3 regions of the Paraburkholderia sp. BL27I4N3 genome follow, and region 1 is predicted to be linked to each of the others. Evidence: predicted binding sites of a transcription regulator. Region 1 holds the regulator's gene; each other region holds the start of a gene.
What was found. Region 1 encodes LexA, which represses DNA repair genes until DNA is damaged. Its sites were predicted from a motif close to ACTGTATNNNNATACAGT; they were not measured.
Positions count from the first base shown of each region.

Region 1 (5,109 bases):
CGAGCTACCAGAAAATCCTGCTGTGCTACGACGGCTCGCGCGAAGGCCGCAAAGCACTCCGTTGCGGCGCCGACCTGGCGTTGGATCTGAAAGCGGAAACCCATTTGCTGTCCGTCGTCGACATGCGCTCGAGTATTGCGCAAAGCGCGGGCCTGCTGACCGACGTGGCCTGCGGCAGTTTCGAAAAGACCGCACGCGACATCCTGCAGGAAGGCGTTGATTGGCTCACCGAGCGAGGTGTGACCGCACAAGGGCATTTTGCATTCGGCCATCCGATCGATGAGATCGCCAACCTCGCCAATGAACTGCATGTCGACCTGGTGGTGGTCGGCCACCGTTGCCGCACGGGTTTGTCGCGATGGTGGATGGGCGCGGGCAATACGCCGTTGCTCGACCGTGTCTCGTGCAGCATTCTGGTGGCGTGTTCTTCGGCGCAGGAGCAGCAGCAAGCGGCAGCTTGAGGCGCATGTCGCCATTGTGGACGGTTGGCTGGCGGCCGGGCACTCCGGCCTCACTACCCGGTGGCCTCGACGTCATAACGATGTCGCTGAACGACTCGCCGCGACTCGCCGCGACTCGCCAAATAATTGGCGCGATCACGGGATCCGCGCCATACAAAGCCGACCTGCCGCGATCACTCGTTCAGATTGACCGCGGCCAGCTTCCACGTGAATATCCCTTCGCGCTGAAAGATCGCCGAGTAACGCGCGTCGCCGGCGCCATGCTGGTACGTGACGACAAACTCGTTGAGCCCACGATAGCCCGCGGTGGTTTGCGGCGGTTGTGGGGGCGTGGCATTGGCATTCCCATTCACCGCGTTGCCGGCCGGAGGCGCTGCCGGTGCCGGTGCGGTCGCGGCGGCGTCGGACGGATTGTTCGCGGCCGGCGGCGCGGGCGGCCGCTCACCCGGATCGCCGCGCGGCGGCATGCCGTTCAGCAAGGCCGCGACACCGTCCGGTGTGGCATAGGCATCCACGAGCGGGCCGATCAACGCGACGCCGATCATCGCGCCAATGGCGGCCAATGGATTGCCGTTGCTGTGCGCGCCAAGCCGGCGTGTCAGCAGGCCGGCGACCTGTTCCTTCAGGCTCTCACGCAACGCGGGGAAGTCGACGTACTGATTGACCGTTTGCGCATCGCGCGCATCGGCCGCGCGTTTGAGATTGTTCAGCGCGATGTACGGCGACGCGTAAGCAAACCCCAGAGCGGCGATCACCACGATCACGACGAGTGTGACGATCAGCGGCTTTGTGGCGCCGCCTCTGCTGCCGCGTTGGGTATGTTTCGGAACTGCCATCGAGTGGGACTCTCCATCAGGTGTGATCTAACGTGGACCACGGCCACGCGAAAACGATCCCACGCAATGCAATCTCTCGCCGCCCGCTCAAGACCGGGTCATCACGACTCGAACACCGCGCCGTGGACGTTGGCTTCGTCGGCGATGCAGCGGTCGATCATGCGGCAAACGGCGTCCATCGTGCCGACCATGATGAGACGCGACGGCCCGTGATAGACCCGCACCGGTGCGCGACGCGCCGGTTCGGCCGTATTCAGGCCGGAATTCAACGACACGCGGGCAAACGCCGGCAACGACGAAGGCAAGCTCGACGCAGCCTCGGGCGAGTCGAACAGCGACGGTGTGCTGCGCGTGGCCGCCTCGATCAATGAGCACGGCACCAGCTTGCGAAGGTGACGCAGACGACCGAACTGGCGAAAGGGCAGCAGGCGGGCAAGACGTTCCATGAGACTCTCCAGACGATGCAACGTTGATGCGGCGTTGATGCAGTGTCGATGCGACATTGACGCGGCTTTTTATTCTGTCGAACGCGCAAAAGGGTTAGAGCTGGTTAGAACTCGCCGGGGCGAATCAGCCCCACGGCGATACCCTCCAGCGCGAACTCCGCACTGCCGGTTTCAACGAAGATGTTTTCGTAATCGGGGTTCTCGGCGATCAGTTCGAGCCCATTCGGCCGGCGCTTCAGGCGCTTGACCGTGACGTCGTCGCCCAGCCGGGCAATGATGATCTGGCCGTCTTTCGCTTCGCTGCGCTTTTGCACCGCGAGCAGATCGCCGTCGAAGATGCCCGCGTCGCGCATGGACAGCCCGCGCACCTTCAGCAGGTAATCGGGCTTGCTCGAGAACAGCGCCGGGTCGCACGCGTAGTGCTGCGAGATATGTTCCTGCGCGAGGATCGGGCTGCCGGCGGCAACGCGCCCGATCAGCGGCAGCGACAGTTGCATGATGCTGGCGTGCGGCAGCGTGAACTGGTGCGGCGAGTCTTCCGGACCGGCCAGCAGGCGAATGCCGCGCGATGCGCCGGCCGCGAGTTCGATCACGCCCTTGCGGGCGAGTGCGCGCAGATGTTCTTCTGCCGAATTGGCCGAGCTGAAACCCAGCTCGGCGGCGATCTCCGCGCGGGTGGGCGGAAAGCCGGTGCGTTCGATAGCCCTGCGGATCAGATCGAAAACCTGCTGCTGTCGTGCGGTGAGTTTGGTCATGGCGCCACTGTATGTATGAACAGGTGACTGTATTTTTATACAGTATTCGGCGCAATTCAAGCTTTACTTTAAGTTCGGGGCGAAGGGCGGCGTTCCAGCGCCGTCAAACGATGCTTTAACAGCCGTTTTCGTTCAGCAACGCCTTATCCAGCTGTCGTTACCACTTTTGAGTATTAAAAAATGAAGAAACATTATTTTTAATGATGAAAGCCCTTCGATAGACTGGGCCTCCAGTTGACGTTCATGTGCACGTGACCGCGACACAAGAAAAGACATCACACGCTGTTTCAGCGGACAACGCGGAGAAAGTTGACATGAAATACCAAGGTACGGGGCTGGCAGGCAGGACGAAGAAACTGATCGCGGCGCTAGCATTGGGCGCGGCGGGCGCGCTCGGCGTGATGGCGCAGGCGCACGCCGCCGACACGACGCTGCTGAACGTCTCCTACGACCCGACGCGCGAGCTGTATCAGGACGTCAACCAGGCGTTCGGCAAGGAGTGGAAAGCGAAGACGGGCGAGACGATCACCTTCAAGCAGTCGCACGGCGGCTCGGGCGCCCAGGCGCGCTCGGTGCTCGACGGTCTGCAGGCCGACGTGGTGACGCTGGCGCTCGCCTATGACATCGACGCACTGGCGAACAAGGGTTTGCTGGACAAGGGCTGGCAGAAGCGTTTGCCGGATAACGCCTCGCCGTACACGTCGACGATCGTGTTTCTGGTGCGCAAGGGCAACCCGAAGCACATCAAGGATTGGGACGATCTGATCAAGCCGGGTGTGTCGATCGTGACGCCGAACCCGAAGACGTCGGGCGGCGCGCGCTGGAACTACCTCGCGGCTTGGGCGTACGCCGAGCATCAGCCGGGCGGCAATGATCAGAAGGCCAAGGAATTCGTCGGCAAGTTGTACAAGAATGCCGGCGTGCTGGATTCGGGCGCGCGCGGCGCGACCACCAGCTTCGTGCAACGCGGGATTGGCGACGTGCTGATCGCATGGGAAAACGAAGCCTTCCTGTCGCTCAAGGAATTCGGTCCGGAGAAGTTCGAGATCGTGGTGCCGTCGGTCAGCATTCTGGCCGAGCCGCCGGTCGCGGTGGTGGACAAGGTGGTCGACAAGCACGGCACGCGCAAGGTCGCCGAAGCTTACCTGAACTTCCTGTATAGCGAGCAAGGCCAGGAGATCGCGGCGAAGAACTTCTACCGTCCGCGTTCGAACAAGGTGCCGGCCGAGCTGACCGCCAAGTTTCCGAAGCTGAAGCTGTACACGGTGGACGATTCGTTCGGCGGCTGGACCAACGCGCAGAAGACGCACTTTGCCGACGGCGGCGTGTTCGATTCGATCTATCAGCCGCAGTAACAGGCCCGCTGCCGGCATCGGCAAAGGCATAGGCAAAGGCATAGACATAGGCAGCACGACGCGGCGACGCGTCACTCCCGAGCGCGCCCCATGGGGCGCGCTTTTGGCCGCCAGGGCCTGCCGGCCGGCAATACGAGCATCAACCTGAACGAGTAACGAGCATGACGACGTTGACCTTCCGAAAACCGAGCGCGTTGCCCGGTTTTGGCCTGACACTCGGCATCACGGTGGCTTATCTGAGCCTCGTGGTGCTGATTCCGCTTGCGGCGACCTTTCTCAAGACCGCCACGCTCGACTGGAGCCAGTTCGTGCGTGCGGTGAGTTCGCCGCGCGTGCTCGCGTCGTATCGGCTCACCTTCTTTTCCGCGCTCGGCGGCGCGCTGATCAATGCGGTGTTCGGCTTTCTGGTGGCGTGGGTGCTGGTACGCTACACGTTTCCGTTCAAGCGCATTGTCGATGCCGTGGTCGATCTGCCGTTCGCGCTGCCCACCTCGGTCGCGGGTATTTCGCTCGCGGCCGTGTACGCGGGCAACGGCTGGATCGGGCAGTTCCTCGAACCGCTCGGCCTGAAGATCGCGTTCACGCCGGCGGGCGTGCTGGTCGCGCTGACCTTCATCGGTTTGCCGTTCGTGGTGCGTACGGTGCAGCCGGTGCTCGAAGAGTTCGAGCGCGAGCAGGAAGAAGCGGCGGCGTGCCTGGGCGCGTCGCGCTGGCTGACGTTTCGGCGCGTGGTGTTGCCGGCGGTGTTTCCGGCGCTGCTGACGGGCTTCGCGCTGGCATTCGCGCGCGCCCTCGGCGAATACGGCTCGGTGATTTTCATCGCCGGCAACGTGCCGATGAAGTCGGAAATCACGTCGCTTCTCATCATCACCAAGCTCGAGCAATACGACTATGCGGGTGCGACTGCGATCGCGGTCGTGATGCTGGTCGTGTCGTTCCTGATGCTGCTCTTTATCAATACCTTGCAGTGGTATCTGCAGCGCCGCACGAGTCGTGGGGGCGCGGGCCCGGCGCCTGCTGCCGCGAGTGTCGCGGCGATCGGTGTCGGCGGAGGTGCGCAATGAGCCGCGATTCCGTGAAGAATGCAGGCGCGGCAGCAGCCGTGGCCGTGGCGCCGCGCGCGCCGCTGAACGTCGCGCGCCGGCCCGATCCGGTCACCGAACCGCCTGTCGTGCGCTGGATTCTCACCGGCGTCGCGCTGCTGTTTCTCGCGCTGTTTCTCGTCGTGCCGCTCGCCGCCGTGTTCTATCAGGCGT
Region 1 covers NZ_QREJ01000001.1:1,900,090-1,905,198, forward strand. The annotation lists gene B0G71_RS08800 (universal stress protein) at 1-461, shown strand, start outside; gene B0G71_RS08805 (DUF2939 domain-containing protein) at 635-1,297, opposite strand; gene B0G71_RS08810 (hypothetical protein) at 1,399-1,743, opposite strand; gene lexA (transcriptional repressor LexA) at 1,848-2,498, opposite strand; gene B0G71_RS08820 (sulfate ABC transporter substrate-binding protein) at 2,813-3,853, shown strand; gene cysT (sulfate ABC transporter permease subunit CysT) at 4,015-4,917, shown strand; gene cysW (sulfate ABC transporter permease subunit CysW) at 4,914-5,109, shown strand, end outside.

Region 2 (5,109 bases), 1.2 Mb from region 1:
TCGGCGCGCTCGAGCGGTAATTGCGCTCCAGCGTGACCTGTTTGGCGGGCGGATCGAAATGCGCGGGAAAATCGAGAATGTTGCGCACGGTCGCGCCGCGAAACGAATAGATCGACTGGGCGTCGTCGCCGACCACGGTCAGGCCGCGGCCGTCCGGTTTCAACGCGAGCAGGATCGACGCCTGCAGGCGGTTGGTGTCCTGATATTCGTCGACCAGTACATGATCGAAGCGTCCCGACAGGTCGGCGGCGATGGCCGGCTCGGCGGCCATGTGCGACCAGTAGAGCAGCAGGTCGTCGTAGTCGAGCACGCTTTGCTTCTGCTTCGCTTCGACGTAAGACGCGAACAGCATGCGTAGATCGGCCTCCCATTCGCGACACCACGGGAATGCCTTGTCCAGCACCTGGCCGAGCGACGCGCCGGTGTTCACGACGCGCGAGTAAATGGCAAAGCACGTGCCCTTGGCCGGGAAACGCCGCTCTTTCGCCGACAGGCCGAGTTCGTGGCGCACGAGGTTCATGAGATCGGCGGAATCCTCGCGGTCGTTGATCGTGAAGGCTGGCGCAAGACCGATCAGATCCGCGTATTCGCGCAACAACCGCGCGCCGACGCTATGGAACGTACCCGACCACGTCAGCCCTTGCGCGAGCGCGGCTCGTGAACCGAGCGCCGCGCCGGCGATGCGCGTGACGCGCCGGGTCATTTCGAGCGCCGCACGGCGCGAAAAGGTCAGCAGCAGGATGCGGCGCGGATCGGCGCCCTTTACCACCAGATTGGCGACCCGGTGCGCAAGCGTATTGGTCTTGCCGGAGCCGGCGCCGGCAATCACCAGCAGCGCGCCGGGCGGTGCGGCTGGCGTGTCGGCGCCGTAGTCGACGGCTTCGCGCTGCGCGTCGTTGAGCTTCGCCAGCCAGGCGGCAGTGTCGGACGTCGGGGACGGCGAGGAAGGCGCGGGTTCGGCGACTGGGAGCACGATTGTTTAGGCGTTGGAAGGATTCAGAGCGGCGACGCATACTGTATATCCATACAACCCACGCCGACAAGCGACCCTTTTTTAGCCGGATGCGAGGTCTGCATTTCATGTGGGCCGCGCGGGCGAACGCGAGCACAAAAAATGGCCCATCGCACGAGTGCACACGGGCCATTTTTCGAAGGCACGACATCGAGACGTCCGCGCGCCCCGCGCCGGCCAGAGGCGCGAAGTCTGCTATTGCTTCTTCGCGTCTTTCACGTTTGCGTCGGCGGCGGCCTTATCGGCGTCGGCCTGCGCATCCGTCTTCTTCTGGTCGGCCTTGGCCTGCGCGACGGAAGCTTTCTTGTCCGCCTTCGATTGTTCCTTGGCCGCCTTCTTGTCGGCGTGGGTAGCCGGCGCCGCAGCCGGATCGCTAGCCTGCGCGAATGCAGCGGACGAGAGGCAGCCCGCGATCAACGCGGCGACAAGCGTGGTCTTCGTGGAATGGGCGATGCTCATGCGATACCTCCGTTGAAACGAGATGCCCGGACTCAACAGTCCGGCAACGCAGCGGCCGCGGCGGCAAACCGCGCCGCCCCGCCGCTCGCTCGAAACTCAGCCTCAATGCTTGACGTCGGTGCCGTCCGACTGGTCGCCCGTCTGCCCTTGCATGTTCATCTTCATTTCGTTGTTTGCGGTCTGCTTATCCGCCTTCTGATTGATCTTGGCGTCGCGCACCTGCTCCTTGTACTGGAGCTTGGCGGCCTTCTGCTGATCCTTCAGCTCCGCCTTGGATGCCTTCTTCGAGGCGCGATATTCGGCGTTAGCCTTCGCGTTGGCGTCGCGCTTCTGCACCAGCGGGTCGGTCGAGCCCGACGCCGTCAGACGCGTCGGCGCCGGCGTCACCGGCTGCACGCCCTGCGCGGCGGGCGCCGCGTCATTGCCTTGCATCTGAACCTGCGGCTGGCCTTGCGCGCCCGCTGCCGGTTGCGCGGTCTGTGCGAACGCGGCTGTGGAAGCAAGGGCCGTAATGGCAGTACCGATCAGAAGCGTACGAATCTGGGTCATGGCTAATCCTCTCTAAGGTTGTTGTGACGCGGGCAACCGGTCCGGCTCTGCGCATTTCAGCGCTTATGGAGCGCGGTCTGCGTGCCTCGCCCGGTCTGCTCGCTGCCAGATAAAAATCCAGCAGGCTTTCCCTACTGACCTGCACTTTACGAGTGGAGTTTGTGTTTTACGACCACCGTTACGGAACGTTTCACTTTCTGACAAACGCATAACATCTGCTTGCAGATGCTCACATGACGGCGGCGCGCACCGCGAACTTCATCCAGGGCAAGCTTCTGGCTTATGATGCGAACCCTTTGCCTGAAGGTGCAAACGCCATGCCCAACCTCGATTTCACGCTTACCGGCGACTACGTCGAACTGCACAATCTCCTGAAGATAACGGGACTGGCGGACAGCGGCGGCTCGGCAAAAATGATGGTGGCGGACGGTGCGGTTACCGTCGACGGGCGGGTCGAAACGCGTAAAACGTGCAAGATCCGCGCGGGTCAGGTCGTCCTGCTCGGCGACACGCGGATTGCGGTCCACGAGGCCTGATACACCGGCTAACCGGCGAAGCTAATAAGCGGAGCTAAAACACGGGCCTGCCACCCCGCGGTCCGAAAACTTGGAGGAACGTGCGCACCAAAATCGTGCCTCTTCCATCGACATCGCCGCGCCTAAGCAATAAGCTGTCAGTTTCAACAGACCAACAATCGGCTGACACACCGGCCGGCGGCTGCCTCGAGCGTCCGCCGAGGCTCATCGAGCCGCTGCCCTCGCCACCGTCCGCGCGCTCGTCGCGCCCGCCGTCGCGTTGTCGCCACTTCCGCCGCCAGGCGCTCCATGACTCAATCCGGCATCACCCGGGTGGCCACCCGGCCGCCGACCCTGACCCGCCACGCTGCGGACACCGCGCGGCTCGCCGCGCCGCTCGCCATCGCGCAACTTTCGCAAATGGCGATGGGCGTCACCGACACGATCCTGCTCGGCTCGCTCGGCCCCGACGCGCTCGCGGCCGGCGGCCTCGGCGCGAATCTGTTTTTCGTGGTGGTCACGCTGCTCCAGGGCGTGTTGACCTCGGTCAGCGTGAGCGTGTCGCACGCACGCGGCGCCCAGGACGAAGGCCGCGTGCCGCACATCTACTGGACCGGCCTGGTGCTGTCGGTGCTGCTGTCGGTGCCGGCGTTCTTCCTGCTCTCGTTCGCCACACCGGTCCTGCTCGCCTTCGGCGAACCCGCGCTGCTTGCGCACAACGTCGGCGAATATGCGGCGGTGCTGCGCTGGGGCGCGCTCGGCAGCCTGATCGGCGTGGGCCTGATGCGTTCGTTCCTGCCGGCGATCGGCGCGGCGAAGCGGCTCTTGTGGGTGTCGCTGGCAAGCGTCGGCGTGAACGGTTTTCTCAATTACGGCCTGATCCACGGCGCCTATGGCCTGCCGCGGCTCGGCTTTCTCGGTTCGGCGGCCGCGACCTCGATCACCGTGTGGCTGAGCGCGCTCGTGTTGATGGCGCTGTTGCACCTGCGCCCGCGTTATCGCCATTTCGTCGTCGCCACCCGGCCGAACGTGCCGCTGATGGGCGAATTATTCGGCATCGGATGGCCGGTCGCGATCACCTACGGCGTCGAGTCGACGCTCTTTCTCGCCACCGGCCTGATGGTCGGCCTGCTCGGCGAGTCGCAACTGGCCGCGCATCAGATCGCGCTGAATGTGGCCTCGGTGGCCTTCATGGTGCCGCTCGCGATCGGTCAGGCGGCCAACGTCCGCGTCGGCTTCTGGTCCGGCGCCGGCCAGCCGCTCGCCGCGCGCCACGCCGGTTTCGTCGCGCTCGCGCTCGGCGTCGCCTTCATGACGCTGTCGGGTCTCGTGCTGATCGCCGCGCCGCACTGGATCGTCGGCCTCTATCTGCATCTCGACGATCCGGCCAATGCGGCCACGGTCAAACTCGCGAGCTCGCTGCTCGGCGTGGCGGCAATCTTCCAGATTGTCGATGGCATGCAGACGGTCGGCTCCGGCTGTCTGCGCGGCTTGAAAGACACACGTGTGCCGATGATCGCCGCCGCCTTCGGCTACTGGGTGATCGGTTTTCCGACCGGCTACACGCTGGCGTTTCACTACGGCCTCGGCGCGCGCGGGTTGTGGTGGGGGCTAGCGGCCGGCCTCGCCAGCGTCGCGCTGCTGATGACGCTGCGCTTCCACAAACTGAGCCTGCGGCGCATGCCGGCAACGTCCGGCGGGTCGCCGGTGAAACCCGTTTGACGTTGGGTTGGAAGCGCGTGCTGGCCGCGCCAGGTGGAACGATGCGCACCTGGTTGCGCGTGCAACCATAGACGCACGTGCAATGCGCCGCGAACGGTAAAATATCGTGTTCCGGCTGAGAGACGCGCACCCGCGCCCCACGCCAGAAACCCGCTCGCGCGCCTCAAAAAGGCCAGCGCCGCCCGAAGGCCCATCATCCGCCGACAAGGCTTGCCGCATTCACGCGGCAGACTCCCGCAAGCGCGCCACCGCCGGTGGCGCGCCGCTCGACCAACCCTGCTTCTCGCGATAAAACATAATCAAGGACCACCCGTCATGCTCGCCCGCGTCACCCGTCTTTTCCCGCTCTGGGCCGTGCTCGTTTCGATTGCCGCGTACTTCTCGCCCGCCTCGTTCGCCGGCGTCGCGCCGCATGTCACCACGCTGCTGACGATCATCATGCTGGCGATGGGCGTCACCCTCTCCGTGGCCGATTTCCAGCGCGTCTTCACGCGGCCCGCGCCGGTCATCGCCGGCATCGTGCTGCACTATCTCGTCATGCCGCTTGCCGCCTGGGTGATCGCCAAGGCGCTGCGCATGCCGCCCGATCTCACCGCCGGCATGGTGCTGGTGGGCAGCGTGGCAAGCGGCACGGCGTCGAACGTGATGATCTATCTGGCGCGCGGCGACGTCGCGTTGTCAGTCACGATCAGCGCGCTGTCGACGCTCGTCGGTGTCTTCGCGACGCCGCTGCTCACGCGTCTGTATGTGGACGCGTCGATCGCCGTCGACGTGCACGGCATGCTGATGAGCATTCTGCAAATCGTCGCGTTGCCGATCGTGGTTGGCCTGATCGTCAATCATCTGTTCGGC
Region 2 covers NZ_QREJ01000001.1:660,643-665,751, reverse strand. The annotation lists gene B0G71_RS03040 (ATP-dependent helicase) at 1-973, opposite strand, end outside; gene B0G71_RS03035 (hypothetical protein) at 1,208-1,471, opposite strand; gene B0G71_RS03030 (hypothetical protein) at 1,574-2,020, opposite strand; gene B0G71_RS03025 (RNA-binding S4 domain-containing protein) at 2,338-2,556, shown strand; gene B0G71_RS03020 (MATE family efflux transporter) at 2,845-4,257, shown strand; gene B0G71_RS03015 (bile acid:sodium symporter family protein) at 4,573-5,109, shown strand, end outside.
Region 2: the regulator LexA is predicted to act here: its motif matches at 1,014-1,031, upstream of B0G71_RS03040 (ATP-dependent helicase).

Region 3 (5,109 bases), 630 kb from region 1:
CCAGCTACGCCGGCGTCGTTTCCTTTCTCGCCGTTGCCAACGAAGGCAGCTTTGCCCGCGCGGGCGATCGCCTCGGCATCGGGCGTTCCTCCGTTAGCCGCAACGTGCAGAAGCTCGAGGCCCAGCTCGACGCGCGCCTCTTTCTGCGCACCACGCGCAGCACGTCGTTGACGCGCGAGGGTGAGCTGTTCTACGAGAACTGTCAGCCTGGCATCGAGCGCATCGCCCAGGCGCTGGAAGACATGCGGGAGCTGCGCAACGGGCCGCCGCGCGGCCATCTGCGCATCGTCTCTCCACCGGGCTTCGGCCGCAAGATCGTCGCGCCGTTGCTGCGGGGCTTTCATGCGCGCTATCCCGAGATCGCCCTCGAACTGCTGCTGAACGATCGACCCGCCGATTTCACGGCCGACCGTGTCGACGTATCGTTTCACGACGGGCGTCTGGCGGACAGCGGAATCGTGGCGCGCCGGCTGATTCCGATGCAGATGCTCGTCTGCGCGTCGCCCGCTTATGCGCGAAGACACGGGCTGCCACGGCATGTCGATGAACTGGCGGAGCATCGTTGCATCAACTTCCTCGCCGCGTCCGGCCGCATCAGTGAATGGGAGTTCAAGGTGGACGGTCTCCCGCAGCGCCACCAGCCCGTTGCGCAGCACACATTCAACGACCCCGACCTGATCGTGCAGTCGGTGCTGGACGGGCTGGGAATTGCGCAGTTGCCCGCCTATCAGGTGTGCGACCTGCTGGCCGACGGGCAGTTGCTCAGTTGTCTCGGGCAGCACGCGCCGGAAGATGGCGGCCATTACCTCTGCTATCTCAGCCGCAAGCAGCTTCCCGCACGGGTCCGCGTGTTCGTCGACTACATGACCGAGCACACGCGCGCGCTCGACCTCCAGTGCCTGACGTCGATGACGACGCGGTCCTCGTTATCGACGGTCGAGTGACGGCGTCTGAGCGACCTTGCGTTGATTGAGGCTCTTCATGCGACACGGTGCGTTTCGCCGCGGCTCTACCGCATGAGGCGGTGTGTCGCTGCCATGTTTTCTGTACGCATGGCACGTGCGGGGTGTCGTGGCGTTGCGTGAGTTTTTGTTGTGAACTGATTGTCTAACAGCAGGGAAGAGGGCTTCGCCGTGTCATTCGTTTTTTACTGCTGCTCTTTCGTTGTAGTCGGCGTGGCGGATTCAGCCAGCTCACGTGCCCGGATGAGCGCGTTGCTGATCTCGACCAATATTTTGTCGCGGTCCGCGTCGGTCTGCTGCCGTAACGCGAACGACGGATGATAGGTGGCGATGCCCCAGCCGCCGTCCACGTTGAATGGTGCATCGAGATAATCTTTCAGGCTGACCTTCCCGCGCAGCAAGGCAGTCAGCGCCGTGGCGCCAAGCGCGACAATCACCGCCGGGCGCACCGCGTGCAACTCGCTCTCGAGCCAGTAAGAACACGCTTCGATCTCACGCTGTCCCGGCGTTTTGTGCAGCCTGCGCTTGCCGCGCGGTTCCCACTTGAAATGCTTCACCGCGTTGGTCAGATAGACCTGCTCGCGCGACAAGCCGGCGCGCGTGATCGCAGTCTCCAGCAATTGCCCCGCCGGCCCGACAAACGGCTGGCCGCTCAGATCTTCCTGGTCGCCGGGCTGCTCGCCGATCAGCATGATGCGCGCGTCGCCTGGCCCCGAACTCCCGACAGCTTGCGTCGCATTGCGCCACAGGTCGCAACGCCGGCAGGTATCGAGCGACGAGGGCTGGACGCGAATCGGTTGCGCCATGTCCGCTTCGATCGGAATGATTTTGCCGCCCAGCGCGCCGACGCCGCTCGCCTGCGCCACACGGCGTGCGCCGCTTTTCGCTTCGCTGATCATGGCGGGGATCAGATGACCTTCGGGCAAGCCTTTCCAGAAGCGTACCGGCATGTGCTGTTCGAGCGCCGCCTCGTTCAGCCGCGCCGGATTGAACGTGCTGCGGTAGTAGGCGAGCCATAGCGCCTCGGCTTCGTCGGCGGTATCGCAACGATGGTCACGAGGCAGGGCGCGGCGCTGCTTCAGATGCAGTTGCTGACCGTCCCAGAAAGCGGCGCCGCGCGGCGTGGTGATCATCCAGGTCGCGCGCCCCATGCGTTGCGCAAAATGTTCCGCGGCCCACGCCAATACATCATGCTCGGGTTCGTACCGGGCGATGTATTCGGGCGTCTGCACCGCCGCCGTTGACGCCGACGCCTGCTTGCGAAACCGCACGTAGGCAATCATGTCGTGCTTGGCGCGCCGCACGCTTTTGGCCATGCGATAAAGGCGTGCGCCATCCGCGTCCGCCGGCGAGGCGGCCGCGCGGTCGCCGTGATGCCAGCGCCACAGGACCTTGTACAGAAACGCCCAACGCTGTGATTCGCGGCACAGGGCGGCGTCTTGCAATAGCGCCGCCAGCTCCTTCGAAACATGCACGGCGGTGGATCGAGCCTCGGCTTCCTCTGACGTCGTGCCATAGTCGAACAGCGCCTGCTCCTGCGATAACTCAGGTTCCTGCTTGATGCGCCATTCAATCGTCTCCGGCGCGAGGCCATCAGCTAAAGCGCCGAGCGATGCGGCGCGCCAGGCGGCGAAATGATCTTCGATAACAATGCAACGCATTGCGACGCTTCACAACAACGCCAGTTGCACCGGCGGCGCCAATACCCGGCGCAAGCGGGCCGACGACGCGTCGTGCAGCGCCGCGCGATAGTCTTGCGTCACGACAAATGGCTTGATCTTTTCCAGCGGACAACGCAGCCGCACGAGGTCCTCGTAGCGCACCCGGCGCGAACGCCGTAACTCCACCAAACGTTTTGCGTTGCGCATGCCGATGCCCGGCACGCGCGCGATCATGCGCAGCGGCGCGCGGTTCAGGTCGACCGGAAACTGCTCGCGATGCGCCAACGCCCACGCGAGCTTCGGATCGATGTCGAGCGACAGGTTGCCAGGCTGTTCGAACAGTTCGTCCGCACTGAAGCCGTAGCCGCGCATCAGGAAATCCGCCTGATACAGCCGGTGTTCGCGTAACAACGGCGGCGCCTGAGCCGGCAATGCGGAAGGACTGTCGGGAATCGGACTGAAGGCGGAGTAGTAGACGCGCTTGAGCTTGTATGACCCGTAGAGCGTCGCGGCGGTCTGCAAGATCGTGCTGTCGTTCGTCTGATCCGCGCCGACGATCATCTGCGTGCTTTGGCCCGCGGGCGTGAACTTTGGCGCTCCGGCGTCGCTATGCGCTTCTTCCTGCGCAAGGCGGATCGAGCCCATGGCGAGCTTGATGGTGCGGACGTTCTTTTCCGGCGCGAGCAGCGCGAGGCTGCTGTCCGTAGGCAGTTCGATGTTCACGCTCAAACGGTCGGCATAACGCCCGGCTTGCGCAATCAGCTGCGGATCGGCGTCGGGAATCGTCTTCAGATGAAGATAGCCGCGAAACTGATGATCCTCACGCAACGACTGGGCGACGCGCACGAGCTGTTCCATCGTGTAGTTCGACGACCGAATGATTCCGGAACTCAGAAACAGTCCGTCGATGTAATTGCGCCGATAAAAATCCAGCGTCAGGTCGACGACTTCCTCGGGCGTGAAGCGCGCGCGCGGCACGTTGCTCGAGCGCCGGTTGACGCAGTATTGACAGTCATACAAACAGAAATTGGTGAGCAGGATTTTCAGCAGCGAGACGCAGCGCCCGTCTGGCGTGAAACTGTGGCAGATGCCCGCGCCGGTGCTGGCGCCGAGGCCCGCAATGCCGCGCGAGCCGCGTTTGGGCGCGCCGCTGCTTGCGCATGACGCGTCGTACTTCGCGGCGTCGGCCAATACTTCCAGCTTTTTGAGCAGTTCCACGTTGCCACCAATACTGTATGGATGTACAGTATTGTACGTGGGGAGGCGGTGAGTGCAAGCGGTTTTTTATGGGAAACGGCTGTGGGCGGAATTGTGCTGCCTTTGCCTGCAACGGGGAGCTATCTCATGAGTAACGACCGGGTTTGATAAAGGCGATCGCGGAACCTCGCACAGTCGAGCGGTCTGAATAGAGCAGGTACCGCGGGTGAGCCCGCACAATGAACGGAGATTCATCCACATGCCGGCTTTATCCGGTCAGGAACGCCATGCCTGAACAACTTTGGCTGCCTGGGCTCGAGGCGCCGCCAACGCCGACAGACGGCCTGTTCTTCGCCGTTTTTCCCGATACCGCCACAGCGGCCGGCATCTCGAAGCTCGCGCAACAGCTTTGCGGGGAGTCGCGTGCACGGAGCAAGCCGCTTGCGGCGGGTCGTCTGCATGTCACTTTGCATCACCTGGGAAATTTCGCCGGTGGTTTGCCCCAGAAGCGAGTCGATGCGGCGATCCAGGCGGCTGCGTCGATCAGAATGGAGCCGTTTAGCGTCGAATTCGACACGGCGGTCAGCTTTGCCTTGAAGCCAAGGCCCGGCCCGCTGGTGTTGGGCGGAGGCGAAGGCGTCGCAGGCTTGCACGTACTGCACGACGCCTTGGGCCGTGCGTTGCAGAGCGCCGGGTTGGGTGAGCACGCGGTCTCGTCCGCGGCGCAGTACACACCGCACGTCACGCTGGCGTATGGGATGCCATGGGCCGCGGCACGCCCCGTCGAGCCGGTCTGCTGGAACGTGCGCGAGTTTGCGTTGATGCACAGTTTGCTCGGGCGTACGCGGCATGTCGCATTGGCGCGCTGGACTTTGACTGGCGCCGAATCCTAGCGCGCGTTGCCCTGGGTGACGGTGGCGTATTGTAGGACGCCGAGCTAGAACCGCATGCCGGTCGCGCAACCGCCGGCGAAACCGGCACCGCTTCCGCCCGCGCCACCGCAGAACACGCCGCAACCGGAGAGCGCGAACACCATGGTGACGCCGGCCAGCGTCGCGCATAGCCACGGTTTTCGAGTGCGCTTGCCTGGATTGATGAGATCCACGGCCGGCTGCGGACTGATGCGGGCATGGAGAGCGATGGAGGTGTGACTGCGGCTTGAAGTGATCATTCGGGGTTTCATGGCGTGGATGACTGTGGGAGCGGTAAGGGAAGGCGTGCAGGGCGCCGTCTGTTGAAAGTGTTTTGTCAGATTTGGCCGTGGAAAATGGGGCGGCAAGTGCCGTGGT
Region 3 covers NZ_QREJ01000001.1:2,533,793-2,538,901, reverse strand. The annotation lists gene B0G71_RS11630 (LysR family transcriptional regulator) at 1-944, shown strand, start outside; gene B0G71_RS11625 (UdgX family uracil-DNA binding protein) at 1,148-2,623, opposite strand; gene B0G71_RS11620 (putative DNA modification/repair radical SAM protein) at 2,633-3,841, opposite strand; gene B0G71_RS11615 (2'-5' RNA ligase family protein) at 4,108-4,713, shown strand; gene B0G71_RS11610 (hypothetical protein) at 4,758-4,991, opposite strand.
Region 3: the regulator LexA is predicted to act here: its motif matches at 3,854-3,871, upstream of B0G71_RS11620 (putative DNA modification/repair radical SAM protein).